4 regions of the Fontibacillus forbon genome follow, and region 1 is predicted to be linked to each of the others. Evidence: riboswitches for the same ligand, from Rfam matches in the RefSeq annotation. Region 1 holds a riboswitch; each other region holds the start of a gene.
What was found. A riboswitch is a leader RNA that binds a small molecule or an ion and turns the genes downstream of it on or off. The one in region 1 is predicted to bind cyclic di-AMP.
Positions count from the first base shown of each region.

Region 2: it holds a riboswitch for cyclic di-AMP, as region 1 does, so the genes downstream of both, ACLB09_RS22025 (TrkH family potassium uptake protein) here and ACLB09_RS10660 (APC family permease) in region 1, are expected to answer to the same signal.
Region 3: it holds a riboswitch for cyclic di-AMP, as region 1 does, so the genes downstream of both, ACLB09_RS24240 (C40 family peptidase) here and ACLB09_RS10660 (APC family permease) in region 1, are expected to answer to the same signal.
Region 4: it holds a riboswitch for cyclic di-AMP, as region 1 does, so the genes downstream of both, ACLB09_RS05005 (3D domain-containing protein) here and ACLB09_RS10660 (APC family permease) in region 1, are expected to answer to the same signal.

Region 1 is NZ_JBKGFV010000002.1:793,484-800,710, reverse strand. It holds gene ACLB09_RS10670 (acyl-CoA-like ligand-binding transcription factor) at 1-408, shown strand, start outside; gene pdxK (pyridoxine/pyridoxal/pyridoxamine kinase) at 525-1,340, shown strand; cyclic di-AMP (ydaO/yuaA leader) riboswitch at 1,591-1,781, shown strand; gene ACLB09_RS10660 (APC family permease) at 2,020-3,846, shown strand; gene ACLB09_RS10655 (5' nucleotidase, NT5C type) at 3,866-4,414, opposite strand; gene ACLB09_RS10650 (HAD family hydrolase) at 4,575-5,273, shown strand; gene ACLB09_RS10645 (YheC/YheD family endospore coat-associated protein) at 5,305-6,471, opposite strand; gene ACLB09_RS10640 (GNAT family N-acetyltransferase) at 6,478-7,002, opposite strand; gene ACLB09_RS10635 (YheC/YheD family endospore coat-associated protein) at 7,026-7,227, opposite strand, start outside.
Region 2 is NZ_JBKGFV010000006.1:184,561-191,787, reverse strand. It holds gene ACLB09_RS22045 (YqzM family protein) at 1-51, opposite strand, end outside; gene trxA (thioredoxin) at 321-638, shown strand; gene uvrC (excinuclease ABC subunit UvrC) at 743-2,713, shown strand; gene ACLB09_RS22030 (CPBP family intramembrane glutamic endopeptidase) at 2,682-4,397, opposite strand; cyclic di-AMP (ydaO/yuaA leader) riboswitch at 4,686-4,846, shown strand; gene ACLB09_RS22025 (TrkH family potassium uptake protein) at 4,971-6,248, shown strand; gene ACLB09_RS22020 (potassium channel family protein) at 6,262-6,924, shown strand; gene ACLB09_RS22015 (cation:proton antiporter) at 6,974-7,227, shown strand, end outside.
Region 3 is NZ_JBKGFV010000009.1:18,708-25,934, forward strand. It holds gene ACLB09_RS24230 (GNAT family N-acetyltransferase) at 1-190, opposite strand, end outside; gene ACLB09_RS24235 (C40 family peptidase) at 597-1,070, opposite strand; cyclic di-AMP (ydaO/yuaA leader) riboswitch at 1,075-1,211, opposite strand; gene ACLB09_RS24240 (C40 family peptidase) at 1,453-1,947, opposite strand; cyclic di-AMP (ydaO/yuaA leader) riboswitch at 1,950-2,084, opposite strand; gene ACLB09_RS24245 (hypothetical protein) at 2,306-3,136, opposite strand; gene ACLB09_RS24250 (M1 family metallopeptidase) at 3,298-5,292, opposite strand; gene ACLB09_RS24255 (YwhD family protein) at 5,474-6,001, shown strand; gene ACLB09_RS24260 (copper amine oxidase N-terminal domain-containing protein) at 6,090-7,227, opposite strand, start outside.
Region 4 is NZ_JBKGFV010000001.1:1,083,347-1,090,573, forward strand. It holds gene ACLB09_RS04990 (transporter substrate-binding domain-containing protein) at 129-956, shown strand; gene ACLB09_RS04995 (amino acid ABC transporter permease) at 1,053-1,715, shown strand; gene ACLB09_RS05000 (amino acid ABC transporter ATP-binding protein) at 1,702-2,424, shown strand; cyclic di-AMP (ydaO/yuaA leader) riboswitch at 2,600-2,775, shown strand; gene ACLB09_RS05005 (3D domain-containing protein) at 2,784-3,467, shown strand; gene ACLB09_RS05010 (polysaccharide deacetylase family protein) at 3,522-4,376, opposite strand; gene ACLB09_RS05015 (dihydroorotate dehydrogenase electron transfer subunit) at 4,555-5,250, shown strand; gene ACLB09_RS05020 (dihydroorotate dehydrogenase) at 5,247-6,179, shown strand; gene lpdD (prenylated flavin chaperone LpdD) at 6,215-6,583, shown strand; gene ACLB09_RS05030 (molybdopterin molybdotransferase MoeA) at 6,552-7,227, shown strand, end outside.

The DNA.
Region 1 (7,227 bases):
GTTTTGACGCGCGATAATTATGACCCGCTGCTTATTCGTGCTTTTGAAGAGCAGCCTTCCGGGTTAAGTCCGCTTCGAGCGTTGAAAAACGCCATGGTTTCGGAAATTGCCAGAATGTCGGAAGACGAACTGAGGACCATGCGGGAACGAAATCAGCTTGTGATCGCAATTCCGGAGCTTTGGTCGGCAACGGTGAACGGGATGACCCAGATGATGCATTTGATTGCGGAAATGGTGGCCAAACGAGTCGGCCGCGATTCCGACGATCTGACGATTCGCACGCTTGCCGGAGCCGTTGTTGGCGTAAATATCTCGGTGATGCTTCATTACGCCGAAAATCCGGACGCGGATTTTTCCAGGCTGCTTGAAGAAGCGCTAGGCAAGCTGGAGAATGGATTGGAGCTGTAAAACGCTAGCAAAACTTGGCGATGAAAAATCCCGTTAAATAATCCACTGACTTTCTGAAAATAATGCTACAATAGAGGCCGGAAGCTTGTTAAGTTTTTTGCAAAGGAGTATAAACTATGCCAACCATACTAAAAACATTAACGATTGCCGGAAGCGATTCCAGCGGAGGCGCCGGGATCCAGGCGGATTTGAAAACTTTTGAGGAATACGGTACATACGGGCTTAGCGCGCTGACGACCATTGTAACGATGGACCCGGACCGCGGATGGCACCATAGCGTTTATCCGGTGGATGCCGCTCTGGTTGCCGAGCAACTGAAAACCGTATTTGCGGGCGGTCCCGTCGATGCGATGAAGACGGGGATGCTGGGCAGCGTAGCCATCATTGAAGTCGTTGAAAAATGCATTCGTCAGCATGACCAGAAAAATGTGGTAATCGACCCCGTTATGGTCTGCAAAGGCGAAGACGAAGTGTTGAATCCCGAGAGCGCCGATGCGATTCGCGATTTGTTGGTACCACTCGCCAAGGTCGTTACGCCGAATCTGTTTGAAGCCGGCGTATTGTCCGGTTTGGGCCGCCTTACTTCCGTCGACGAGATGAAGGAAGCCGCAAAAGTCATCCATGAGCGCGGTGCAGCAAACGTAGTCATTAAAGGCGGTAAAGCTTTGGAAGGCGAAAAAGCCATCGACCTGTTCTATGACGGCGAGGAATTTGTGATCCTGGAGACGGAAAAGATCGAACCGGCCTATAATCATGGGGCAGGCTGCACGTTTGCCGCGGCGGTTACCGGTGGCTTGGCCGGCGGATTATCCGTGAAAGAAGCCGTGGTCAAGGCGAAAAAATTCGTCACGGCTGCCATCTCTTCGGGTTATGCCTTTAACGAGTATGTGGGACCGGTATTTCATGGCGGGTATCGCTTGAACGGTGAATAAGCTGAAGCAGATTGTTTGAAAAAATAATGCAAGGACAGGCCGGTTTCCGATGAATGGAAGCCGGCTTTTTTTGTTGTCTATAAATCCTATATAAGATTAGTTATCCGGACTCAATAATCCATGATAATAAATGAAAGTGATGAAAGTAAGCGTTTTATTCTCCTATCAAACCCGGAAAAACGCGTTTTGAGGCAAATTCAGGGATTTACAGAAAATGAGAGCAGGCGTAATATTCACTCTTGGATTTTATATTCTTGATTCGCTGAATTTCCCGTATCGCGGGAAAGCGGGGGAACCGAATGCCGGGCGTCCAGGCAATAGCAGCCTAAACGAACGGTAGGGGGTGAATCCGCAGCATGTCCTGCAGAACATGCTGCGGAGGGGTGACTCTCGCCACCCTAATCCGACAGCTAACCTCGTAAGCGTAGTCCGAGAGAGGATGATACTGTGCCCATGTAAGTAACCATGGACCGCAGGGGGTCGTGCCTCTGTGGTTTTTTGCTGTGCAAAAAGCCCCAGGGTTTGCCAAACTCCTGCATGACTGGCTCTGTTGAATCATATTCGAATAGCCCGTTACCGCTATTTGCCGATTCGGGTTTAATATGACGAATTGCCAATATTATTAATTCATAAACAGCCTTTGTATTTGCAAAAAATAAAGCACGGTGGTGTTGCAGCTATGTTTTCGATAATCAAGAGAGTGCTCATCGGTCAGCCGCTGAAGTCAACCGCACTTGGCGAACAAAAACTAAACAAAACGAAAGCCCTGGCCATCCTTTCATCGGATGCCTTGTCCTCCGTAGCCTACGGACCGGAGCAGATTCTGCTCGTCTTGATGACGATCGGCGCGGCAGCCTACTGGTACTCCATTCCGATTGCCGTGGGAATTCTGGTGCTGCTGGTGGCTCTGGTCTTATCCTACAGACAAGTGATTTATGCGTATCCTCACGGCGGAGGAGCTTACGTCGTTTCCAAGGAAAATTTGGGAGTAAACTCCGGACTTTTAGCAGGCGGTGCGCTGCTGGTGGATTACATTTTAACCGTTGCGGTCAGCATTTCCGCAGGTACGGATGCCATTACCTCGGCTTTTCCGTCGTTGCATTCCTATAATGTACTCATTGCATGCCTTTTAGTAGTGGTTATCACGGTTCTTAATTTGCGCGGAATCACCGAATCGGCTTCTATTCTGGCTTATCCGGTTTACTTGTTCGTGCTTGTCATATTTATTACGATCGGAGCGGGTCTTTATCAAATTGCGGTGGGTGAAGTTCCGGCCAACTTACATTCCCCGATCGGTACGCCTGTGACAGGACTTACGCTGTTCCTGCTCTTGCGGGCATTCGCCTCAGGGAGTTCGGCCTTGACCGGGGTTGAGGCGATTTCCAACGCGATTCCTAATTTCAAGGACCCGGCCCCCAAGAATGCTTCCAAAACATTAGCTGCGATGGGCGTGCTGCTGGCGCTTTTATTTACGGGAATCGTATGGCTGGCCTATTATTACGGGATTTCGCCTAAAGCGGAGGAAACCGTCGTATCCCAAATCGCTTCAGCTACATTCGGCCGGGGCTTTATGTACTATACGATTCAGGGGATAACCGCGATGATTCTGGTGCTGGCTGCCAATACGGGATACTCGGCATTTCCGCTCTTGGCCGTGAACCTGGCGAAAGACAAATATATAGCCCGTATGTTCACCGTTCGGGGTGACCGCCTCGGTTATTCCAACGGGATCGTTTTTTTGGCGGTGGCCTCCATTCTGCTTATCATCGTTTTTAAAGGACAGACAGAGCATCTGATTCCTCTCTATGCGGTTGGCGTATTTATTCCGTTTACGTTGGCGCAAACCGGTATGCTCGTAAAATGGTTTCGGGAAAAACCGTCAGGCTGGGGATTGAAATTAACGATTAATGCGGTCGGCGCTTTAATCAGCTTTACCGTCATGATGATTTTCTTTATTACGAAATTTCCGCAAGTCTGGCCTGCGCTAATCTTTTTGCCGGCGATCGTATACATTTTTCACAAAATCAACCGTCATTATGAAGCTGTAGGAGATCAATTGCGGATAACTACATGCGAGCCGCCTTTAGCGATCGAAGGGAATGTAATGGTGATCCCTGTAGCGGGAATTACGCATGTAGTGGAGAATACGCTGAACTACGCGAAATCGTTGTCACCCGATCAGATCATCGCGGTATATGTGGCGTTCGATAAAGAAGCGGAGAAGCAATTTGAAGAAAAATGGAACCAGTGGCACCCCGAAATCAGGCTGGTCACGCTGTATTCCCAATACCGGAGCATTATCCAGCCGCTGACGAAGTTTATCGATACGGTGGAGCATAAGGCCAAGGAAATGAATTTCCGGGTGACCGTGCTGATTCCCCAATTCATTCCGAAGAAACGATGGCATAATGCCCTGCATAACCAATCCAGTTTGCTGATTCGCGCCTTTTTGCTGTACCGGAGAGATTTGATCGTAACTACGGTTCCATATCATTTCAAAAAGTAAAAGTGAGGCACTTTTGCAATCAAGTCAGAATTTGCCGCACCAGTTCGTTCATGCCCTTCCAGGAATCTTTCAGAATAAAGTCCTGCTGGACTGGCGCATTCCACGGGCGGGGAATCATAATCGTCTGCTTGCCCGCTTCTTTGGCGGCGATCAGATTGTGCGGTCCGTCATCGATTAAAAGATCGAAATCAAGCAGATATTTGCGCTTGGCGACAAAAAAGTTCTCGAAGGGGATGAACGGCAGGTGCATTTGCAACCATCTCCACTTTTCCGGAACCGATGACGGACGCGCCGCGGTCACGATAATGACATCGTAGTCGGCAGTCATTCTCTGTACCTCATCGACCGTGTATTCATCAAAGAGCTCCAATTCTTCATATAATCCCGGTCTTCCGAAAAAAATATCGTCCGAGCAGCTTGGATGCCAAATGCCGCTTAGGTCGAAGCTGACAATCTGCTCCATAGTCAAGGGAAGATCGGGATACATCATATTGTGATATTGGATCGCTTTCGGAATCAAATGGCAGATCGTGTCATCCATGTCTATGGCTACTATTTTTTTGCTCATGTTTACGTCCTTCTCCCTACGGTTGCATTTGCGTTTAATTCAACGTAATTGTAAAGGACACTCTGAAAAATGGCAAACCCGTCCAACCCGCTGACTGGTTTACAAAGGGGTTGGTTTGGCATATCATGGGCTATAAATACAGACAGGAAGGATTGTGGAGATGGAGACTACCCAGGCTAAGCTGAAAAAACCGGAAGCGATGATATTCGACATGGACGGAACCCTTTTCAAGACAGAGACGCTGCTCATCCCTGCTTATCACGAGCTGTTTGACCGGCTCAGGGAAGAGAAATTGTATGTCGGGGATACGCCACCCGAAGAATTGATGCTGAGCTGTCTCGGAATGCTGCTGGAAGATATCTGGAGAAAGGTCATTCCTGACTCTAGCGAAGCCGTGCACCGCCGGGCGGATGAACTGCTCCTTGAGCTGGAACTGGCCGGGCTTAAACAATACACCACGGAATTGTATCCGGGCGTCAAAGAAACGCTGGAGCAACTAAGAGACCGGGGAGTCAGGCTGTTCGTCGCAAGCAACGGATTGGAGCATTACGTAAAAGGCGTCGCCGAAACCCACTTGATCTCTCCGCTATTTGAAGAAATCTACAGTGCAGGCGAGTATCTGACTGCTTCCAAAGTCGATCTTGTCCGTCTCCTGATGGACAACCACGGCATTTCCAGTGCCTGGATGGTCGGGGACCGCTCATCGGATGTGGAAGCGGGCAAGAAGAACGGTCAGACCGTGGTCGGCTGCGCTTATGCCGGTTTTGGACAAGGCAAAGAGCTGGCCGGTTCAGATATATTGATCACTTCTTTCAATGAGCTTCCCGGGCTCTTTGACCAGTCGCAAGGCGCCGAATAAGCCTTTGAATCACTGAAGCCGCTCCTCCTCGCTAAGAGGAAGGGGCGGCTTCGCGTTTATCTTCATGTTTATCTTCTCGTTTATCTTCTCGCTTGCTTTCGCGTTTGGCATCGCGTTTATACATCCACATGGCATATTCCAAAGGCTTGATGATCGCACGACGGTACGATTCCGTATCTCCCGTCTTGATAAACACCTCTCTGGCGGGCTTGGGGTTAACTTCCAGAACGTATACCCGGCCGTTTTTTTCGATCGCCAGATCCAGTGCCAGCTCACATAAGGCCCCGAAGGTGGATTCGAGATACGCGGCGATTTCCAAGCTCAGTTTTTCGGCGGAACGGCGGATTTCGGAGCGCTTCTCCTCGCTCGAAGTAACCTGTGCAAGCAACGCGTTCATCGTAACGGCCTTGCCCCCGCCGTGAAGATTGGAGGTGACGCTTCGAACAGGTCCGATCCGGCCGGCACAGCCGGTTACTTCCCACTGCCCGTGTCCGTTTTTCTGCACAAGCATCCGGTAGTCGGCCACCCGGCCGCTCGGCAGCTTGATTTGTATTCCTTGCTGCGCAAGGAAGCGGCCGCTTCCCTTCCAGCTTAACAGAAACGCGCCAAGCCGGGATTTATGCAGCTTTTGGGCGGGGATGATCTGCCGGTTCTGTTTTCGTCCCTGAATGAGGAACATGTCGCCGCCCAGTCTTTCTACCCGGAGAATTCCCCGCCCCCCGGTGCCGTTAATCGGTTTGACGTAGACGGAAGGGTAATTTTTCAATAGATGGAATACATCGCCGCTATTCTGAAATAATACCGTTGCGGGTTGATGTTTACGGAACGCCGCTTTTCGGTTCAAGGTTTGATATATCGTCCATTTGTTGCGCAGCGGCCGATTTAAATAAGTAAGATTGCTGTACCGGGACCGGAATCGTAGCAACTGCTCGAACCGCTTGCTGCGCTGAATTCGGCAGCGGTCGAAAATAAGATGGGGAAACTTGCGCCATTTGCGGGACCATTTCTTTTGCTTCGGATCATAAATTAGAGCATGTATCAGGCCTCTATTGTCATCCACATCCATCGGAGTGAACACAAAAACATCGAGACCGAGAGTCTGGCCCTCTTTAATCATTCTCTGATAAATATGCCGCTCTTCCAGTTGTTTTTTATCGTTTAAATATAAAGTCAGAATGCCCAGAACTGGCTGTGCCAACAGGGTTCACCTTCTTTGCAAGGAATGGATGGCAAAATCGTGATCCGGTGGAGATGCAGCTTCCTGCGCCCCGCTTTGGTATTTCTCCAGCACAAGCTCGGCCCGGCCGCCGTGCGGCTTCAGCAGCCGGCTTGCGCTGAAGCCCGCGCGAAAACACATCTGCAAACTGGATAAATTGCTCGGAGATACCCGGCAGGTCAGTTTTCCGAGAGACGAAAACTGCCGGTTCAACAGTTCCGAGCCAAGGCCTTGGCCCCGGTACAACGGATGAACGACAACGAGACTGATGCCGCGGCCATAGTCACTCACGCAGGAAATCCCGGCGGTCCGGGGGCCGTCCTCCGCCTGGAGGGTGGCGAGCAGGAGGGAGGAGCCGGGCATGATCAGTTCCCTGCAGGTAAGCTTCATCAGCGCCCGGTATGTCGCGGCGGAAATCTTCTTCCGGCCGTACCTCTGCACAAAGTCCAAGATTTCCGCATGCTGCATTGCCCAGGCTGCTGGGTCGCAGGATTGCCATGCCGTAATTTTCATGCAGGACTCACCTCTCTACCGGGCTATTCCTTGCCCTGCCGGTATAAATATTGACTAAACTGGAAAATGCGTTCCAGTGATTTTTTGCGGATATGAGGCTCATCGAATTTCATCGGCTTGGCGTTTGCTTCGAAGAACCAGATCTTCCCATCCGTATCCACTCCGAGATCCATCGACATTTCGCCGAGGGTATAACCCGAGCCCTTTTCAATCTGCTTTGCGATT
Region 2 (7,227 bases), on a different contig from region 1:
TTCTTCGTTAATATGCTCCCGGGGATCGGTCACATGCGTGTTTGCATCCATGGCGGCAAGGCCTCCTCGCAAAATAAACTCGTTGTCAATAATAAACATCATAGACAATTCGTTTTTGGGTTATTATTAGTATAACCAATCGCCTTGAAATTTGTAAAGAAGGCGTATTCATTACGATTTTTCTTTTACTAAAAAAATGTGGTATAATTGACAACACGCCGTTTTCGGAGTGTGCAGCATTCATTGATGATTCAAATATCATAAAATTTGCCTCTGGACAGATTTTGATCCTGGGCACAAATATAAGGAGGAGATTGCAAATGGCAATTGTTAATGTATCGGATCAAACTTTCAATAACGAAGTCGAAGGACAGGGCACTGTCCTGGTGGATTTCTGGGCCCCTTGGTGCGGTCCTTGCAAAATGATCGCCCCGATCCTCGAAGATTTGGCGAACGAAGTCGGAGACTCCGTTAAAATCGCGAAAGTGAACGTGGACGAAAATCCGGAGTCCGCTTCCCGTTTCGGCGTGATGAGCATTCCTACTTTGATCTTCTTCAAAGACGGTCAACCCGTAGACAAAGTTGTAGGACTGAACTCCAAAGAAAACCTGAAAAACCTGATCGCTAAACACCAATAAGATCAAGGTGTATTTCAGTTAGCTTGGTCTACGCCTCCGGCATGTCCGGGGGCGTTTTCTGCGTAAGAGCGGAAGCTATTCCATGTGGGGAGGAGGCATGTTGCATGGATTCAGTGTCTAGAAACGTAACGGAAACTCAGGAAGACAGGGAGAAGGCGATGGAAGCGATTCGCCACAAGCTGGCGCTGCTGCCGGATTTGCCCGGCTGTTACCTGATGAAGAATAAAGAAGGCACCATTATTTATGTGGGCAAGGCCAAAATATTAAAAAATCGGGTCCGGTCTTATTTCACGGGCAGCCACGACGGCAAGACGCAGCGGCTCGTTGCGGATATCCGGGATTTTGAATATATCGTGACCGGCAGCAATATGGAAGCGCTCATTCTGGAGTGCAATCTGATCAAAACCCATTATCCGCGTTATAACGTATTGCTCAAGGACGACAAAACGTTTCCTTATATTAAAATAACGAATGAGCCTCATCCCCGGCTGGAAGTAACCCGCCGGCTGCTGAAGGATAAGGCGAAATATTTCGGCCCCTATCCGAACGCTTATGCCGCGCAGCAGACCAAAAAGCTGCTCGACCGCATGTACCCGCTTCGGAAATGCAACGTCATGCCGAAGGAAGTATGTCTGTATTACCATATGGGCCAATGTCTGGCCCCGTGCGTGAAGGAAGTGCCGGAGTCGGCTTATGAGCAGATGACGCAGGAAATCACCTCCTTCCTCAGCGGCGGGCATGAGGAGATCAAGAAGGAATTACAGCGGAAAATGCAAGAAGCCGCGGAAGACTTGTATTTTGAGCGAGCGAAGGAACTGCGGGATCAGATTATTAATATCGATGCGCTTATGGAAAAGCAGAAGATCACGACGGCGGACGCCAAGGACCGCGATGTGTTCGGCTATGCCGTGGACAAGGGCTGGATGTGCGTCCAGATCCTCTATATGCGGCAGGGGAAAATGATCGAACGCCATGCGTCGGTATTTCCTTTTTACGGCGATGCCTATAGCGATTTTCTGTCCTATGTAACCCAGTATTACAGCGATAATCCGGCATTGCCGAAAGAAATCCTCCTTCCGGGCATGAGCGAAGGCGCAGCGGACGGAGCGGACTCCGCCGAGCCCGTTGCTAGACCGGAAGAGGCTGGCACCGCGGCTGCGGCATCAAGTGAGCAGGAATCCGGGTCTTCGCAGGATGAGGGCAGCAGCGAGACGCTGGACGCGGTAAGCGGCGCTTCGGCGCTGAACGAGTGGCTCGGCGTGAAGACGCTTGTGCCGCAGCGCGGACTCAAGAAGCAGTTGATCACGATGGCCGTGGACAACGCGCGCGTGGCGCTCGATGAAAAATTCCGCCTGATTGAGCGGGATGAGGAGCGGACGAAGGGTGCCGCGGACAATCTGGGCCGCTCCATCGGGCTGGAACGGGTATCGCGCATCGAAGCATTCGATAATTCCAACATCCAGGGGGCAAACCCCGTGTCTGCGATGGTCGTTTTCATTGACGGGAAACCGGCGAAGAAAGAATACCGGAAATACAAAGTCCGGACCGTTCAAGGTCCGGACGATTACGAAACGATGCGTGAAGTGATTCGCCGCAGATATGAACGGGTGCTGAAGGAAAACCTCCCGCAGCCCGATCTGATCATCGTCGACGGCGGCAAGGGGCAGATTTCCGCAGCCATCGACATCCTGGAAAATGAGTTGGGCCTGTTTATTCCTGTGGGCGGCTTGGTGAAAGACGCCAAACACCGCACGGCGCAGCTGATGGTGGGCGATCCGCCCGAACCGGTGCATTTGCCGAGGGACAGCCAGGAGTTCTATCTGCTTCAGCGCATTCAGGACGAGGTTCACCGTTTTGCGATTTCGTTTCACCGCGAGCAGCGGGCCAAATCGATGGTGGCTTCGCGCCTCGACTCGATCCCCGGGATCGGGGAAAAACGCCGTAAAGCGTTATTGAAGCATTTCGGTTCGCTTAAAAAAATGAAAGAGGCCTCCGTCGAAGACTTTCGGCCTCTTTCTATCGGCGATAAGCTTGCCAATGAGATTATAAATGCCCTTCGGGATGAGGAGTCGTGAACAACGGCTCCTCTTTCTTTTGCGATGGAACGGGCGGTCGTTCCTTACCCGGAGGATTGAACAGGTAGATCACATAGGCGACGATCGCCGGCAATGCGATGTAGAATATGCCTGCGGCGATATTTACCGTTCCGCCCGTAAACATGATGCTCAGCGACATCAGAATGCTGTCGAAGATGACATGCGAGAAGAGAACGGCGATAAATCCGTAACGCAGGAAAATGAAGCTGAACAGCAACCCGATGATCAATAGTTCGATCGGACGGGAGATGACCGGATAGATCGGATACAGCGTGTGGCCGAATGCCCAGATCAGCGTAGTAATGACGCTCGCGACGAGCGTGCTGCGGAACATTTTTTTCAACATCGGAATTCCGAACAGCCGGTATACGGCCTCTTCCCCGATGCCTGCCACCCAGGCGAGCAAAGGAAGCAGAACGGGATAAACCATATTATAAGGCGATTGGGATGCGTCCGTGGTGGACCACATATGGATCGTTTTTTCCAGAATAAAGAAGATTACCGACTGAACGCCCAATAAGATAAGCGCCCAGGCATAGCCATCGGCCATGGAAGTCAGGACGTGTCGTCCATAACCCTGCTCTTTGGCCCGGCCCCATAGGTTAATCCCTTGTTTACGCCAGAGCCCGTCGCCACCGACCAGCGAGAAATACACCGAACCGGCAAGCACCAAAGTAACGCCCCCCTGGAACAAAAGCCCAAAGATCAGCAGTGGGCCGCTTAATCCTTCTTTTTCGAAATAAGGAAGCATATTGATCGCCGAGCCCATGGAAATTACGAAATATATGGAAGAAAGTAATATTCCCCGCTTGAATGAAGTATGTACCTTGGTCAACGCGCTATAAACGATAGCCAATATTCCCAGTACAAAAGTCAATAAAGCGTAGCCGGCATAAGTCAGCCAATTGGCGATCGTCGTTTGGCCTTTAACGTAATCCGTATGGCTTTGCGGAACGGTAAAGTAACTCTCGATCCCCGAGACTTTGCCTTCGTAGAAAACGATATCGATTTGCGCATTGGATTGTCCGGCTTCATAGCCCGTGACCGTTAACGCCAAGCCCGCCGGGGTTTCATCGACAACCAGCTGGGTATCGTCGCCGTAACCGAGCGACTTCAAATAAGGATGGGCCAACGCCAGCTTTTCCTCCCAGGTAAGGCCCTCTACTCCCGAATTTGCGGAAACGGCGTCAGATGAATCGCTAATCCCCAAGCCCGGAAACCCGGTCTCGGGAATTTCCTTAAAGCCGACAACTTTGCCCGTCGTCATATGGACATCGACCGTTAAAGAGCTTAGAAGCCCGCCGGGCTTTTTAAACCGGACCTGGAAGATGTCATATGGAAATTGCTTCTCATATTTTTTCAGATAGTCAACCATCAGGTCTTCTCGGGTTAGATATCCGTATATATCGGCACGCGTTTCATAAGTAACCAGCGCGTCGTCGAAAGGACCGGACAAACCGAGCGTGGTTTCCGCGAACTTGGCCGCGGATTCCTCGGCCTGTGCTTTGGTGATCAACTCGGCTGACTGCTCCATTTGCAGGGTTTCAGAGTCGGTAGCGGGAACGATTTGAAGCAGAATAAAGACGATCAGCCCGATGGCGGCAAGTATCCATAACGTCCGGGTTTTCATCCTTCGCGTCTGCGGTTTTGAGTAGGAATCCATGCAAAAACTCCTTTTAACGATTTTTTGTGAAACTGTATGTTTTCGGCACATCTACATCAAAGTAAAGATAACACAGGGGAGTTCGCGGCGCCAGAGATGAGGATAATTTCATGAAAAGACGCAATAACCACGGCAAACTCAAGCATAGCTTAGAGAAGGCTTCAACCTGCGGCTTGTTTCCTTCCTTTTAGGTTATTATCGAGCTATTTCATCCAATTAAACCTTTGTGGTGGAAGGGAATAAGGCTTATAATCCAATTTGACGAAAATGAAATGAAAACAAATGAAATTTATATAGTGGCCGAATTTCTACCGAAAACGGGGGAACCGATATTTAGGGGTGAATTTCGTCTGTTTCACGGGTCCCGGACCTGGTGAAAGAGCGAATAGGGCAGACCGCGCAAGCCCGAATCCGTCAGCTAACCTCGTAGGCCTTTGCAGCAGGGACCAATCAAAAGGCATTGGATTTCCAGTGCTTTTTTCTTTTTTGCCCAAAATTGGTAATGAGGTGACCGCGTTGATATCCAAATGGATCAAGTTCTCTCCGCCCCAGGTTTTAGTACTGGGGTTCGCCATGATTATCCTGGTCGGTGCCCTGCTTCTGATGCTGCCGATTTCAAGTACGACCGGAGAATCGCTTCCTTTTATCGACGCTTTCTTCACCGCGACCTCGGCAACCTGCGTAACCGGGCTCGTCGTAGTGGATACAGGTACGTATTTTTCGACGTTCGGCCAGGTTGTCATCATGTTGCTCATCCAGGTTGGCGGGCTCGGCTTCATGACGATGGCCACCTTGTTCGCTCTCGTATTTAAACGGAAAATCTCGCTGAAAGACCGGCTTCTGCTTCAGGAGGCCATGAATCAGAATACGATGGAAGGCATCGTCCGTTTGATCCGGAAAGTGTTGATGTACTCGCTGATCATCGAAAGCGGCGCGGCACTGCTGTTCGCCATCCGTTGGTCTTTCGACATGCCGCTCGGCCGGGCGCTGTACTACGGCATTTTCCATGGAGTCTCCATGTTCAACAATGCTGGCTTTGATTTGTTCGGCGAATATCGCAGCTTGACCCAGTATGTCAATGACCCGATCGTTAACTTCGTAGCGATGTTCCTGATCGTTTCCGGGGGGATCGGCTTTATCGTCCTATCCGACTTGATCGAATTCCGGCGCCGCCGTAAGTTATCGCTGCATTCCAAAGTGGTTTTGTCCATGACTACCGCCTTGATTCTGGTCGGAGCGCTCGTTATTTTCGTATTCGAGTTCACGAACTCCAAAACCCTGGAGCCGCTGAACTGGAGCGGGAAAATCTGGGGCTCATTCTTCCAGTCGGTGACGCCCAGAACCGCGGGGGCCAATACGTTGGACATCGGCGGGCTTAGACAGGCCACTCAATTCTTTATGATCATCCTGATGTTTATCGGGGCTTCGCCGAGTTCGACCGGAGGCGGCATCAAGACGACGACCTTCACGATCCTTGTCGGAGCGGTGATCTCGATGATCCGCGGCCGTTCGGACCTGGTGCTGTTCCGTTACCGTTTGGCCCAGGAGCGGATATTCAAGGCCGTAACGATCACGATGTTGGCCTTATTTCTGGTCATTGCCGTAGCAATGGTCCTGTCGACGACGGAAGACGCCAGTTTCCTGAGCATTCTGTTCGAGACGACGTCCGCATTCGGGACTGTAGGGCTTACGATGGGACTCACGGGGAAACTGACGCTCATCGGAAAAATCATTATCAGCTTCACCATGTTTGCCGGACGGCTCGGGCCTTTGACATTGGCTTATGCGCTCGGACCGAAGAAGGGTAAAGAACTGTATAGACATCCCGAAGGCAAAATGATTATAGGATAAGGGGAAAAGCGACATGAAAACACAGCAGTTTGTAGTGATCGGACTGGGGCGTTTCGGTTCCAGTCTGGCGCTTGAGCTGATGAACCTCGGTTATGAGGTTCTGGGCGTGGACCGGAGCGAGGAAGTGGTCGAAGAGTGGAACGATCGTCTTACGCATGCCGTAGTTGCCGATGCGACGGATGAGGAAGTGCTGAAATCGTTAGGCGTACGGAATTTCGATTGCGGCATTGTGGCGATCGGAGATGATATTCAAATGAGCATTCTTTCCACCATCCTTCTCAAAGATCTTGGAATCAAGACGGTTGTGGCCAAGGCGATTTCCGTTCTCCATGGCCGGGCGCTGGAAAAATTGGGCGTTGACCGGGTCATTTTTCCCGAGAGGGATATGGGGGTACGCGTCGCCCATCAGCTTGTGACTCCGAACCTGCTGGATTACATTGAGCTTTCCAAAGAATATAGCATCGTAGAACTTAGAGTGCCTGAATGCCTGAATGGGAAAAACGTGGGTGATCTGAACCCGAGAGCCCGGTTCGGGTGCAGCATTGTGGCTATCCACCGGGAGAGTGGAGTCATTATCGCGCCGACGGCGATGGATCATCTGACGCAAGGCGACATTATGGTTCTTATCGGAGCAAAGAAAAACATTGAGGAATTTGAAGCAATCATCAACGAATGATCTTTATTATTGATCTTTGATTTTGATAAACGGTTGGAGTGTGACTGGGATGGAATCGGCCGCAACTGAAGCGATTCGGCACTTTCTTATTTTGATATTATTTGTTATCAGCGTCGGGATGGTTTCCGGAAAATTGGCTGCATTGCTGAAGTTGCCCGACGTTGCGGTGTTTATCGCCGTCGGCATGCTGCTGGGGCCCGGTTTGAATCTGATACATGAATCCAGCGGATCGCTGATCAATCAAACCATACTGACCGTAGGTTCGGCGCTGATTCTGTTTGACGGCGGCCGGAATTTGAAGCT
Region 3 (7,227 bases), on a different contig from region 1:
GATTCAATAAAGAGACATACTGCTGCGCCCGTAAGGCGGGATTGCCGAATTCTACATCGAGCGCTTTCATTTGTTCCCAGGGGAGCCAGCTATAAATATCATAGGGAGAATCGTAACGCCAGGTGCTGATTTCCGCGCCGTGGCTTTCTTCCATGGGTACGATTCGGAATGCTGCGATCGGTTTTTCCATAATGCGCCTCCTTAAACGATAGGAATACATATGCGGTTACCCATATGGCTTAAGTTCTTTTTAACCTCACTCTATCGGGATTTTCTTTGATTGTAAAGGCTTTGAAATGGAGGATCGCAAGAAAGGAAGCACGAAAAAAAGTGCTGAACGGGGAAATTTCCTGTTTAGACTTATGCCAATGGGGTAAATTTTGGATATAGAAGGATTTGGATATGGAGTGAAGGAGATACGGACGGAGATTAAAAATATTTTTTTGGAAATAGGCCGCGTACAAGAAACCTTTTGATCCGATCCTTCGTTATATGAGTAAGATGATACAGAGAAAAAAAACCGCAGCCGATTCCTGCAAGAATCAGTTGCGGTCAGATGGGTTTTCGAGGTGAGGGCCTCAAAGGTGTCAGGGTGATCAGGATTCTGTGGCAAACGTTGTAAAGCTGGATTTGCTCAAAATTCTTTTTGCCCCGACATAACGCGTTTTATAATAGCTGTTGCTCAATTTGTCAGTTCGGATGCCTTTAGAGGAAGAAGCGTGTGCGAACTTATCGTCGCCCAGGTAAATGCCGACGTGGGACACTTTACCTTTACCCAAGGTGTTGAAGAAAACGAGATCTCCTGCCTTCAATTGGCTTTTTGCCACGGCCGTTCCTTGTTTGTACTGGGCTCCGGACACGCGGGCAAGATCGATGCCCATTTTTTTGAACACATACCTTGTAAATCCGGAACAATCAAAACCGTTGGTCGTAACTCCTCCGTATTTATAAGGTGTGCCGTACACGGACTTAACAACGCTGTTCAACGTGGTGTCTGCGAAAGCGCTTCCCGTTCCCATGGTGAATAGGATGGCCAAACTCGTAGCTGCTGCTGTGATCGTCTTTCTCAAGATGTAAAACTCCTTCCAAGGCCTGCGAGGTTAGCTTGAGGATTCGGTTGAAGGTTCCCTATGATCCTTATGTAGCGAGATCAATTCACCCAAAATGGTTCCCCCGTTTCCCGGGTGCCGGGAATTCGGCTGTTCTTAGTTGAATGCACCCGAAAAATACGACGTTACGACAGAAATTACAAAGTTGTTACTATTTACTCTGGTTATTTTACCAAGGCTAGCCGGACTTGGCAAGTTTGTTTCGGCAATTTTGAATAAATAAGTTAATTTGTCCTGTTTATCCCGGTCAGAACCGGGTAATGATTCCTAGGAAGTGTGCCTGAAAAAAAGAAAAACCCGCAGAAGTTGATTCCATAAAGAATCACTGCGGGCTTGACTGTTATTATTCTACTTCATCATGGTCCTGAACATCACCGGTAACTTCTTCATATTTGTCGGTGCTCATAATGCGCTTCGCGCCAACGTAACGCTCGACATAATACTTTTCGCTTAATTTGCTGATGACTACGCCCTTGGAAGAGGAAGCGTGAGCAAACTTGCCATCACCGACGTAAACGCCGACATGAGAAACGCCTTTGCCTGAAGTGTTGAAGAACACCAGGTCGCCGGCAATCAGTTGATCTTTCTCAATAGCGGTTCCCATTTTGTACTGGGAGCCTGATTGGTGCGGCAATTTAATGCCGATTTTCGAGAAGACATACATAGTAAATCCCGAACAGTCGAAGCCTGAGGTAGTAGTTCCACCGGAAACATATTCAGTTCCCAGGGCTTTGTCGATCACGCCATCGAGTTTGGATTCCGACGCGAAAGCGCTACCAGTTCCGATGGAGAAAAGTAATGCAAGACTTACTGCTGCTGCGGTTAACTGTTTCTTCAAGGAAATGCTCCTTCCAATGCCTACGAGGTTAGCTTAAGGATTCGGTTGAAGGTCCCCTATGATCCCTCTCTTGCGAGATCAATTCACCCAAAGTGGTTCCCCCGTTCCCCGCGAAGGGAATTCGGCTGTAATTTACATCTGACTTCTTACTTATTCAACACTCAACAGAAAACTCCTGCTAATAGTAACAAAAATAATTACAAAACTGTTACTGAAATTGTGCTGCTGTTATTGTAACAAAGGCAAGTATATTTTGGCAATGGTTATTTAGCAAGATTCAGAGGGGAAAACGCAGGACAAGGCCTCCGTAGAAGCGCGGAGGCCTTGTGGCACAAGGGATGATAAAAATTAAAAAAATTTAACTTTTTTGTGTCTTCGAATGCCATAGCTGATATTGAGAGGTTAGGGTCCAAATTTGAAATAGACTGCGGAAAAAAGGATAGGATTGCTGGAGGATGAGGGCAAGTAACCCGGTCCAAATCCAGGAGACGGTACCGAACAGTAAGAACATGACTGCTCCGGAAGCGCCGAGAATAAGCGAGATGGCGATCCCCGGCAACAGATATTTCAAGCTGACGAGCAGTGAGCCCCAGACTCCGGTTTTGAACAGGTAGCCAAACTGGGCAAACAGCAGCAATTGTCGGATAAGCCAGCCATAAGCGGCCCAGCCCAGAATAAACCCGCAGAAGATCAGGATCGGGACCAGCCTGTCGCCGGCAGGAATCAGCCGGAGCGCCAAGGCGTACAATTTCGGGATCATCCAAAATCCCGGTAAGGCTAATAGCGCCAGTTCCAGCAGGAAAAAGAGCGTGACGGGCTTCCAGAACTCCTTCATCCCCCGGAAGAGAGGGAACCCGGAGGCGCGGGCATCGGCAGGTACCAGCCCGTAGAGAATACCGGCCTGAAGCAGCGGCGTCAATAAGAGTCGAAGGACAACCATCCCGAGCAGAAGCCAAAAATATTGATGGATCGCCGGATTATGTTTTAGCTCAAATTGGCCTTCGATCAGATATAAGATCCGATTCAGTTGGTTCTGAGGGGAGTCCGGGTACCTGGACAGAACGGCGGTAACCGCCGAACTGACCAGCCGGTACAGAAACAATCCCCAGAGCAACTGGTACAGGAACAGGATGATCACGGAGGGAAACTGGCTCCTGACAAGCCCCCATCCATTTCTTACATAGGTCATAACTTTCCCTCCTAAAAGTTTTGTGAGCGTTACAACTATGATATGGCTTCGAACAAAACTGCTTCGTAAGCATCGGCTTGTTTTGTGAGCGTTACAACTATGATATGGCTTCGAACAAAACTGGCATCGGAAGCATTCGCTAAATTTTGTTGTGATCCAGCCTAATACACAAGAGTTCCAAGCAGAGTCTCCAGCAGTTTGACGATACTCAGGGTTGAGCGGGTGCTAACCGGTTCGTCGATTCCGGATTTCAGGTAATTGTTGATATGCTTGTTCTCCAGCACCAGTGAATAGTCGGGGTCAATTTGTACCCAATCCAGCGGCTCTTTGTATTGCAGCTTCATTCGGACGGTATCGCCTTCGCCGTTCCAGACTTTTCTGACCGTATGACCGTCTTTAAAGCTGAAGAGCAGCGGTATTTTAGGACTGTTTCCTCCCTTACGGCTTATTTCTACAGTCGATTCGTAGATAGTGGTGCCGTTTTGGGTAAGGGGGGTCACGGTTATCCGGTCTGCGGAGAAATCCGCCATTTTTCCTTCATATACATATTGGTTAAAGTAAGGCTTCCAGCTCTTTCCCGTCGTTTGTTCAACGACCCGTTGAAAATCGGCCGTGGTCGGATGCTTGAATTTGTACTTCTGGCTGTAGTTATATAGAATCCGCTTCATGGTTTTCGCGCCGACCTGGCGTTCGATATCGAGCAGAACCAGCTTGCCGCGATAATATGCATTCTTGGCGTAGACGTCCCCGGAACCGTACTTCCAGGACGGCAGGGTCAGGGAAGCTGGAGAAGAGATGAGTGCGGCCTGAATGGGCAGATTCGGAGCGATGCCGAATTCTTGCTCCATTAACTTGTCTTCGGCGTAGGAAGTGAAGGCCTCATCCAGCCAGGCTTCCTCGAATTCATTGCTGGCGATCATCCCGTAGAAAAATTGGTGCCCGATCTCATGAATGACCGTGCGTTCCAATTCGTCATAACCCGGGGAGTCGCTGCCAGCGCCGAATGCGGTGACCAGCGTCGGGTATTCCATGCCTCCGGCGCCGTTTCCGCCGATGGGCGGGACGACTACGGACAGCGTGGAATACGGATAGCGGCCATACCACTTGCTGAAATTCGAAAGAGCTACCTTGGCCGCATAGAAATACCGCTCTTTCAAGTCCTTATGAGCCGGATCCAGATAGAGCTTGATTCGTACGCCCGGCACCTCTGCCGAGGAGAACGGTTCTTCCGCGTATACGAAATCGGGAGAGGCGGACCAGGCAAAATCATGGACATCGTCGGCATAAAATTGGATTGCTTTGCGCCCGTCTTTTCGAACGGCCGGTTTGGTTTGAAAACCGGTTGCGGCCACGGTGTACGTTTCGGGTACATCAATATTGACGCTGTAAATCCCGAAATCGGAGTAAAATTCGGAATTGCCGTGGTATTGGTGCAGATTCCAGCCTTCCGCCGTTCGGCCGCGCGTCCCGGCCGATTCATAGACGCTCAGCTTCGGGAACCATTGCCCTGCCATCACGAAGTCGCCGGACGTACCCATACGGGCAAATATTTTAGGGAGCTTCACGGTAAAATTGATTTTCAGGGTTACGCTTTCGCCGCCGCGGACCGTGACCGGCAAGCGTACTTTGGCGAGTGTTTTGTCATGGGTGTTCCCGTCATCCGGTTGAACGAACTGAAGCCGGTGGAGCAAGGAAATGCCGTCCGTAGTCCGGATTTCGGTCAATTCCATCGATCCCCAACCGTCCTTCGGCATGACGTCGCTCCGAAGCTTACCGCCGGATTCCCTCATGAACGTAGAGTCCGCCGAGGCGAAGGCGTTAGGATATAAGTGCAAGTAGAGCTCATTGACGGCTTTTTTTCCGGGATGGGTCCAGGTCAGCGTTTCCGTACCTGTCAGCGTGTTGTCATCTTCATTAAGCTTGACTTGAATATGGTACTCGGTGACCCGGTCGCTGAGGATCTCCGCGGTCGGCTGCTGAATGCTTTCGGCCTGGGGGATGCCGGGTCCGCTCTTGACGGTTACTGGGGGCTTGGCCTTATCGGGCGCGAACGAAGATTGATTTGAAGGCCCCAAACTCAGGGTGTACCGGATAGTACCGGCGATGAGGAAGAGGGCAAGAATGGAAATGCCGAAGAATAAAGTTCGTCGGGTCATACAATGGATACCTCCCGTTGACAAGCATCTACAGCATGTATATGTTTGCATTTGGGAGATTATTAGCTAAAATTAAATTAAACCGATCCGCGGCACGGAAAGCCTCTGCGGAAAGCGAAATCGGCGGCTCACTCGCCGCTTGTCATAGACATTTTACTTATGGAAACATTGGGAGGGAATTATGGACAACAACCATTCGGAGTCGCAAAAAACAGGCAAGAAGATATTCGCACTGAACATAATCAGCAATGAGGAGAAGAGCAAGCACAAAGGGTTTGGAGCGGGCTCCATAGACCTGAACAGCATGTCTCCGGTCATTATTGACGGGGATGAGGCTTATATCGACATCGGTGCGATGCATGCCAAGAGCAAGGTAGAGAAAGGCATCAAGTTTTCCATGAACCGCGAAGATGTGCCGGCCGGCCGTCAGGTATGGGTCGTTTGGGTAGCTGTGGACCGCTCCCCCGAAGGACAGTTTTACGGAGGCATGACGGCTTGCGAAATGTGGATCGATACCGAGGCGCGCCGCGGGTGGAAAATTCTTGCCGATCACGTCAATAAAATGGACTATGCTTTGAAGCGCCGGTTCGTTCTGGACGGTTTGTCGACCGAGCAAAGAGGCGCGCTCAAAAAGCTGCTGATTGAAACGAACCAGGAATGGTGGGACCGTTCCTCCGATGAATTGAAGACGGCACTGGAATCGGAATGATCCATACCGGTCTGGTTAGCTGGTAACATGAAAACAGCGGTACACGCGCATCAAGCGCATGTGCCGCTGTTTTTTTTGAGAATTGGCTTTACGGTGTTGTTGTTTTCTTGGATAAGTCGTAGGTTTTTGTGACCGCCTCGGAGCTTAAGGTGGGCAGCTGCCAAATGAAATTCAACTGATCGCCGGTACGGCCGGTATACTTCAGTCCATCGCCGATGCCGAACTCATCGTTTTGAATCCGGTCGATGCTGGCTTTATCCAACATGCTTAGGTAAATGGACGTCGCTTCGCCCGAGCTCCGGTCAACCAGCAGCAGCGTTCCCGTGGAATACGGGCGGATTAGCAAGAAATCGGTTTCCATGACTTCCAGACTGTAAACGTCATCCGGGCCGCCGATTTCCTCCAGATCGATTACCTCGGCGACCTTTCCGTCCGGCGTAACGAGTTCGGCGGTTTGCCCGTTGTTCAGGATGATTTTGCCGTCATGGGTGAGTACGTCTTTTTCCAGATTAATGCTTGAAGGCCCGCCGTAAGACATGCTCGCCTGACGGACGATGGAACCGTTATGCAGAATGGCCCGGTATCGTCCATCAAAGATATGCGGCTCTCCATAGATGTTATAAATGCTCGTTGCATAGGTGGAGTCGTTGATTTTGTTGGCATCCATCCATAGTAAATCGGGATGTTCTATATTAATGGATCCGGCCCGGGCAGGAAGTTGGCCGCTTACGCCCATATACAACACGCCTTTTGCACGGTTTAGCCAAAACAACTTGCCTTCGGCTTGAGCCATTACATATTTGGAGGAATAAACATACGTGATTTCCTGTTTGCCGGACGGGGTGATTGGAATTCCGAACAGCTTGGCAAAAAGGGAAGCCGGTACATAAGTGTTGCCTTGCTTAATCAGTATGGGAGCGCCGAGGGATACGGTGACGTTGTTTTTACCCGTGGCGCTTGCGCTGCCCGCCTTCAGTTTGGCATACTGGGTGACTCCGGTGAGTTCCAACGATTTGGTTGCATGGTTATAGGTAAGTTGAAGGTCGAAGAGTGCGGCTACTTCCCTCAAGGGGACATAAAGTTGTCCGGATTGTTTGAAGGGCTTATGTTCCAGCATGACAGTAACTTTTTGATTCACTGAATCGGTTGCGGCAGCTGCAGGATTCGGCGCCAGGCGGGGAATGCTTCCCGAAGCCATCGTGACGGTAAGAACCAGAGCCACGGCT
Region 4 (7,227 bases), on a different contig from region 1:
AAAAAATAATGTGTGAAATTATGATGAATCATTGAGAAATCTCTTTGCATATATATACAGGTTGATTTATAATTAGCCCAGTAAATTAATTGTCGAACATAAATATTTTTTTGACGGGAGAGAGACAGATGAAAAAATGGGGTATTTTATTTGTAGCGCTGATGATGGTGACAACCGTACTTGCCGCATGCGGACAAAATAAGAATAACGATGCCAGCAACACTCCGGCGAATAACCAGGGAGCGGCCGATAACGGTGCAGCCTCCAAGAAGCTGATCATCGGTACGAGCGCGGATTTCCCGCCGTATGAATTCAAGATCAAAAACGAGAAAGGCGATAACGAAATCGTTGGTTTCGATATCGAAATCGCTAAGGAAATCGCCAAGGACCTTGGCGCCGAACTGGAAATCAAGGATATGCAGTTCGATTCCCTGCTGAATGAACTGGAAAGCGGACGTGTGGACCTGGTCATTTCGGGCTTGAGCCCGAAACCGGAGCGTGCGGAGCAAATCGATATGTCCCAAATTTATTACAAAGCCGAGCAATCCATCGTTTCGCTCACGGAAAACAAAGATAAATACGCGACCATGGAGTCGCTGGAAGGTTTGAAAATCGGCGTACAAAAAGGTTCGATCCAAGAAGATATGGCCAAAACGGTGCCTAATGCCAAGCTGACTTCCCTTGGGAAAATTAACGATATCATTATGCAACTGAAATCGGGCCGCGTGGATGTGGCGATCATCGAAGGACCTGTTGCCGAATCGTTCGTCAAAAACGTGGAAGGCCTCAGCATCACTGACGCCAAACCGGTAACCGAAGACGAAGGCTATGTCGTCGGCGTGAAGAAAGGCAATAAGGAAATGCTCGATCAAGTGAACGCAACGCTTGACCGTCTTCTGAGCGATGGCTCGATCGATAAATTCGTTACCGAAGCCAGCGCGCTTGCCGAAAAATAATCACGGACCGATTGTTGCAGAAAATAGCGGAGCCTATTCGCTATTTTCTGTTTTTTTGTCAAGGCTTTTGAGGTAAAATAGGAGGAATGTTGGGACATGGAGCTTTTTACGATGTTTTGGGAGTACCGCAGTTATTTTCTGACCGGTTTGCAGTACACGCTGCTTCTGGCTGCCCTGGGGGTGCTCTGCGGATTTATTTTAGGTTTAATCATCACTCTTTTGCGGATGTCTCCTTGGAGAATTGTCCGCTTTATCGGGCATGCCTGGGTTGAATTTTTGCGCGGAACCCCGATGCTTGTGCAGTTGTTAATTATTCACTACGGTTTTTCTACGGCCTTCAACATCAATTTTTCGCCGATTCAGTCCGGCGCGATTACGCTTTCCATCAATAGCTCGGCTTATCTCGCGGAAATTTTCCGTGCGGGGATTCAGGGCGTGGACCGCGGACAAGGGGAAGCCGCTCGTTCTTTGGGGATGAGCCGGTGGATGTCGCTGCGCTTTATCATTGTTCCGCAAGCGATCAAGTCGGTACTTCCGGCGATCGGGAACGAGTTTGTCACGATTATCAAGGAATCATCGATCGTATCCTTTATCGGGATTACGGAACTCATGTTCCAATCCGGTGCCGTGGTAACCATTACTTATGACGGCATGACGCCTTATCTGATTGTTGCTATCATGTACTTTATTTTGACATTCACATTGTCCCGCATTCTGGGTCTGTTCGAAAGGAAGTTGAGAGCTAGTGATCACCGTTAAAAATTTGCATAAAAAGTTCGGTCAGCTTCACATACTGAAGGGCATCGACCTGGAAATCGCCAAAGGAGAGGTCGTTGTCGTTATCGGGCCCAGCGGCTCGGGCAAGAGTACATTTCTGCGCTGCCTGAACCTGCTGGAGGAGCCGACTGAAGGCGAAATCACATTTGAGGGTCAATCGATTACCGAGAAACGCCACGACATCAATAAAACCCGGGAAAAAATGGGGATGGTGTTTCAGCAGTTCAATTTATTTCCCCACAAAAGCGTGATCGACAACATTACGATGGCGCCGATCCGCGTGAAGAAAACCGAGAAGGGCAAAGCGGAAATCCTTGCTATGGATTTGCTGCGGACGGTCGGATTGGAAGACAAGCGGGACGCTTATCCTTCGCAGCTGTCCGGCGGACAAAAGCAGCGGATCGCCATTGCCCGCGCGCTGGCGATGGAGCCCCACGTCATGCTGTTTGACGAGCCGACATCAGCGCTGGATCCCGAAATGGTCGGCGAAGTGCTGGACGTCATGAAGAACCTTGCCGACAAAGGCATGACCATGGTGATCGTCACGCACGAAATGGGCTTTGCCCGCGAAGTGGGCGATCGGATCCTGTTCATGGATCAGGGCGTCATAATGGAACAAGGTACGCCCCAGGATGTGTTCGGTGCGCCGAAACATCAGCGTACTCAAGATTTTCTCAGCAAAGTGCTGTAATCTTATCAATAACACTAAAACCGCCGGAATAGGATGACCGGCGGTTTTTTGCTGTTGTAATTGATCCATCCTCTTACTAAATTGTCATCGGAATGACGATCGAATTTCGTTGTCATCCCGCCATTTTTTGTAGTATGGAAACATTTTCATCGCCTTTTGGTTACAAAATTGTGATATATTGATTAGGCCAAAACCTGCCATGGCGCAGGTGCGGGGGACGATTTACCGAAATGCTGTCAGACTTGAACCGTGGACAGCGTTCTTGGGGTGAAGCGTAAGAAACGACGCAGGGAACCAATCCTTTTTTCCCGAACCCGACAACTAACTCCGCAGGCGAAAGTAAAAGGAGGAACATCATGATCAAACATAAGAACATGGCACTTGCCTTCAAGGCGGCAATCATTGCAGTAGGTATGGCAGGAGCATTACAAACTATTCCTGTTCATGCGGATTCGGTACATAAAGCGAAGGAGGGAGACACCTTCTACATTCTCGCCAAGAAGTACGGCGTCGATTTGAACAAGCTGATCAGCGCAAATCCGAGTATTAAAGCGACTAACATTTATGGCGGCTTGGATATCGTCATACCGGGAACCGGATCGAACGCCTTGGTTTCGATGGCTTCCGCCAGCGCAAACGAAACGCAAAACCCGCAAACTTTGTCTGCTTTGAAAGTCTCAACGTCCGACAAGGTTGTTGAAGCTTGGGGCAAATCTTTCGCCTATTCCAAAACGATCGACGTCAAAGCAACGGCTTATTCATCCGCTGCCAGCGAGAATGGCAAGTGGGGAGCGGTGGATTATTTCGGTGAACCGCTGCAGCTGGGTACGATTGCGGTAGATCCCAAAGTAATTCCAATGGGCACAAAAGTATTGGTGACGGGACATTCCCATGCCAATTTGCCGAAGAATGCCTTTGTAGCGACCGCAACCGACCAGGGTGGGGCCATTAAAGGCAATCGCATCGATATTTTCATTCCGGGCAGTCAGCAGTCGGTTAGCCAATTTGGATATCAGGACGTCAAGCTTTACGTTATCGAATAAATTTAAGTCAACGAAAGCAGCTTCCGTTTCGGAAGCTGCTTTTTAGTTTGTTTCTTATTTGTATTTCGGGGTATGCAATAACTCGGGAAGCGTTACGAAATGGTATCCTTGCGTTTTTAGAGACCGGATAATGTCGGGCAAGGCCTGGATCGTTCCGGATAAATCGGATCCCGTGCCGCCGCCGGCATGCTGGAGTACGATGGATCCCGGACCGAGGGCTTGAAGTACGTTCTGTTTCACTTTTTCCGCATTAAGCCCCTTCCAGTCAAGGGAATCTACATTCCAGTTTACGATCGTATAGCCGTGTGTCTTCGCCCACTTGATTTGCTCCTCGTTGATTTCTCCGTAGGGAGGACGTATCAGTTTCGGTCGGTAACCGATAACGTTGGCAATGATCTTTTCGGTCCGGAGGATTTCATTTTGAAATTGTTTCAGGGACCTGTTTTTAAACTGGGGATGACTATAAGAGTGATTGCCGATGATGTGACCTTCCTGATGGATTTTGCGGAGCAGATTCGGGTATTTTTTAGCCCGGTGGCCGACGACAAAAAAAGTGGCCTTGACATCCTCTTTGCGGAGCGCATCGAGCACTTGCGGAGTAAACCGCGGATCGGGAACGTCGTCGAAGGTCAGCGCGACCTGCTTTACTTCCGGCCCCCGGAATTTGAATGTTTCGGAATACTTCCGCCGCAGTTCCCCTAAGTTTAGCGGCTTTGTGCCCTTTTCTGCCGTGACGCCGGCAGGTTTGGCTTCATCGGGCTCTATCATCTTTGAGGCGGCTATGAGCTTCGCTGTCGTCTTCAGGGGCATTGCGGCTCCGGGGGCCGGGCAGAGTGCAAAAAAGAACAAAGCCGTCATGATCAAGGCGGCTCCTGCGGCCCTTAACCGCTGTTTGACTGTTCTGAACATAGTAAAAACCTCTCCTTTACCCGGAAACCGTAATAAGCTTAGGTATGCCCAGGATTTCCCGAAGTTATGTGCGGTTTGATTGTGACATTCGTCACAGACTCGAAGGGCTGAAAAATTGCATCTTATAATGAAGCATAAAGCAAAGCGATGGGCGTTTTACTAGAGAGGAGAGAAAAGTATGTCGGAAGTTTTGATTAACGAGCAGGTTGCGGCGGGGGTATACCGGCTTGCGGTGGCAGGTAATTTCGCCGGGAATATGGGACAATTTTATATGCTGCGGGCTTGGGATCGTTATCCTCTGCTCTCCAGGCCGTTGAGTATATTTGATATAACGGAAGACAGGATAGAGTTTCTGTATCTCGTTGCCGGAGAAGGGACGGAGCTGTTCTCCAGGCTGAAAGCAGGCGACCGGATTAACCTGGAAGGGCCGATGGGCAACGGCTTTTCTAAACCGGCCGGGAAGACGGCATTCGTTGGCGGAGGGATTGGAATCGCTCCGTTTTATTATGCCTTGGAGCAAATACCCGATGCCGATGTCTATCTTGGCTTCAGCAAAGAGCCATATATGGTAGAAGAATTCCGCGGCAGAACAACGGGGCAGGTCGTCGTGGATATTGGCGGCGTGATTTTGAACAAGGTCGATTTTAACGCTTACGACACTATTTATACATGCGGGCCGCATAAGATGCTCGAAGCCGTGCAGCGGGAGCAGATCCATTCGGGAACGAAAGCGCAGGTTTATGTGTCGCTGGAAAACCGGATGGCTTGCGGTATCGGCGCATGTCTCGTTTGCAGCGTCAAGTGCAAGGATAGCCGTAAAAAGGCTTGTGCCGACGGCCCCGTATTTCGAGCGGAAGAGGTGGTGTTGTCATGATGGACATGTCCTGTAAAATCGCTGGTGTGCACTTTAAAAATCCGGTCGTGATGGCTTCCGGGACGTTTGGATTCGGCAAAGAGTATGGCAAATATTATGATTTAAACATGCTTGGCGGCATTTCCGGCAAAGGGCTTACGCTTCACCCGAAGGAAGGGAATTCCGGACTACGCGTCTATGAGACTCCTTCAGGGTTACTGAACAGTGTCGGACTTGAAAATCCCGGCATTCCGGCATTTTTACGCGATGAGTGTCCGAGGTGGGAGCAACTGGATACGGCGCGGATCCTTAATTTGGGCGGAAATAGCATGCAGGATTACGTGGATGGCGCTCTTTTGATCGAGGAAGACGCGGCTGCCAGAAGAAAAGCGGGACGTACGGCCGTCGATATGATCGAGTTGAACATCTCTTGCCCTAACGTGAAAGCCGGCGGCATGGCTTACGGCATCAAGACTGAAACGGCCAGGGAAGTGGTTCGGGAAATCCGTGCGGTCACCTCGCTGCCGCTCGTCATCAAACTCTCCCCGAACGCCGAAGATATTGTAGGCATGGCTGCAATGTGCGAACAGGAGGGGGCGGATGGCGTTTCTTTGATTAATACTTTTTCAGCCATGAAAATCGATATCTATAAGCGCCGCAGCGTATTTGATAATTTGTATGCCGGTCTCTCGGGCCCTGCGATCAAGCCGATCGCGCTGCGTATGGTGCACCAGGTAAGCAAGGCGGTCACCATTCCCGTAATGGGCATGGGAGGCATCTCCAGCGCCGAGGATATCATCGAATTCATCATGGCGGGGGCCTCCTTGATTCAAGTGGGGACTTATAACTTTATTAACTTAAGAGCGGGCATTCAACTGATCGAAGGCTTGGAACAGTTTATGGCTCAGCAGAACTTGACGAATTTGGACGAAATTCGCGGCATCCTATAGAATAGAGATCAGGCAATGCCAAGGAGGTCTCGCGAATGAACAACTTTGACGATATCAAACTGCAAGCTATACCGATGGGGCGGGATTTGCTGCTTACGCTGACGGGAGGAGAAGCTCATATCGGAGCTGCTTCTACCGCTTATTTTTCGGATCAGGGGATCGAAGTTCAGACATCGGCCGTGCCGGGCCATAAAGAACATGTATTGACCGCCGGGTTAGCCAAGCGGGCCGCGAATTACCTTCGGCGTACGGTTACCGTAGTCATGGGCATCCATTATGACGGTTTGAACAGAGAAGAAATACAGCAAATATCTCAAATTACGAAATCTCTCTTGGAGCAATTGCTGGCTGAAAGCAGAACGGGGGGTCTATATGAGTGCGTTAAATCGGGACGGTCAAGATGAAAAATTCAAACGAAAGGCCATATCCGTCAAGGAAGGACAAGCAAAGATTTTATCGTTTGTCGGTCAGGGCGAAGCGGAACGGGTTGTTTTGCCTGAGGCTCAGGGAAGAATTCTCGCCGAGGATATTTACGCTCCGCATCCTTATCCGCATTTCCGCCGGTCCGGAATGGACGGATTTGCCCTTCTTAGTAACGATACGATAGGGTGCTCCACCGACAAGCCGTTATTTTTGGAAGTCGTGGACGAGATTCCTTGCGGCAGCTTGCCTTCGGTATCTCTTGTTCCGGGTACGGCCGCCAGAATTATGACGGGGGCGAAGGTTCCCGACGAAGCCGACGCCGTTGTGATGTTTGAAATGACGGAATCCACGGAAAGCCAGGGGAAGGCTTATATCCAGCTAAAAAGAGAAATCAAACCGGGTAGCAATATTACGCCGGTCGGCCTGGAATTGAAGGAAGGCGACCTCATTTTGGAAAAGGGGCGCAGGTTATCGGCCGGGGAAATCTCGGTCCTTGCAACGTTCGGAAATTATAGCGTTCCGGTCATCAAGCGGCCATTGGTCGCGATCTTCTCAACCGGCTCGGAATTGCTGGGCGTGGAGGAACCGCTGCAGGACGGTCGCATCCGCAACAGCAATACATATA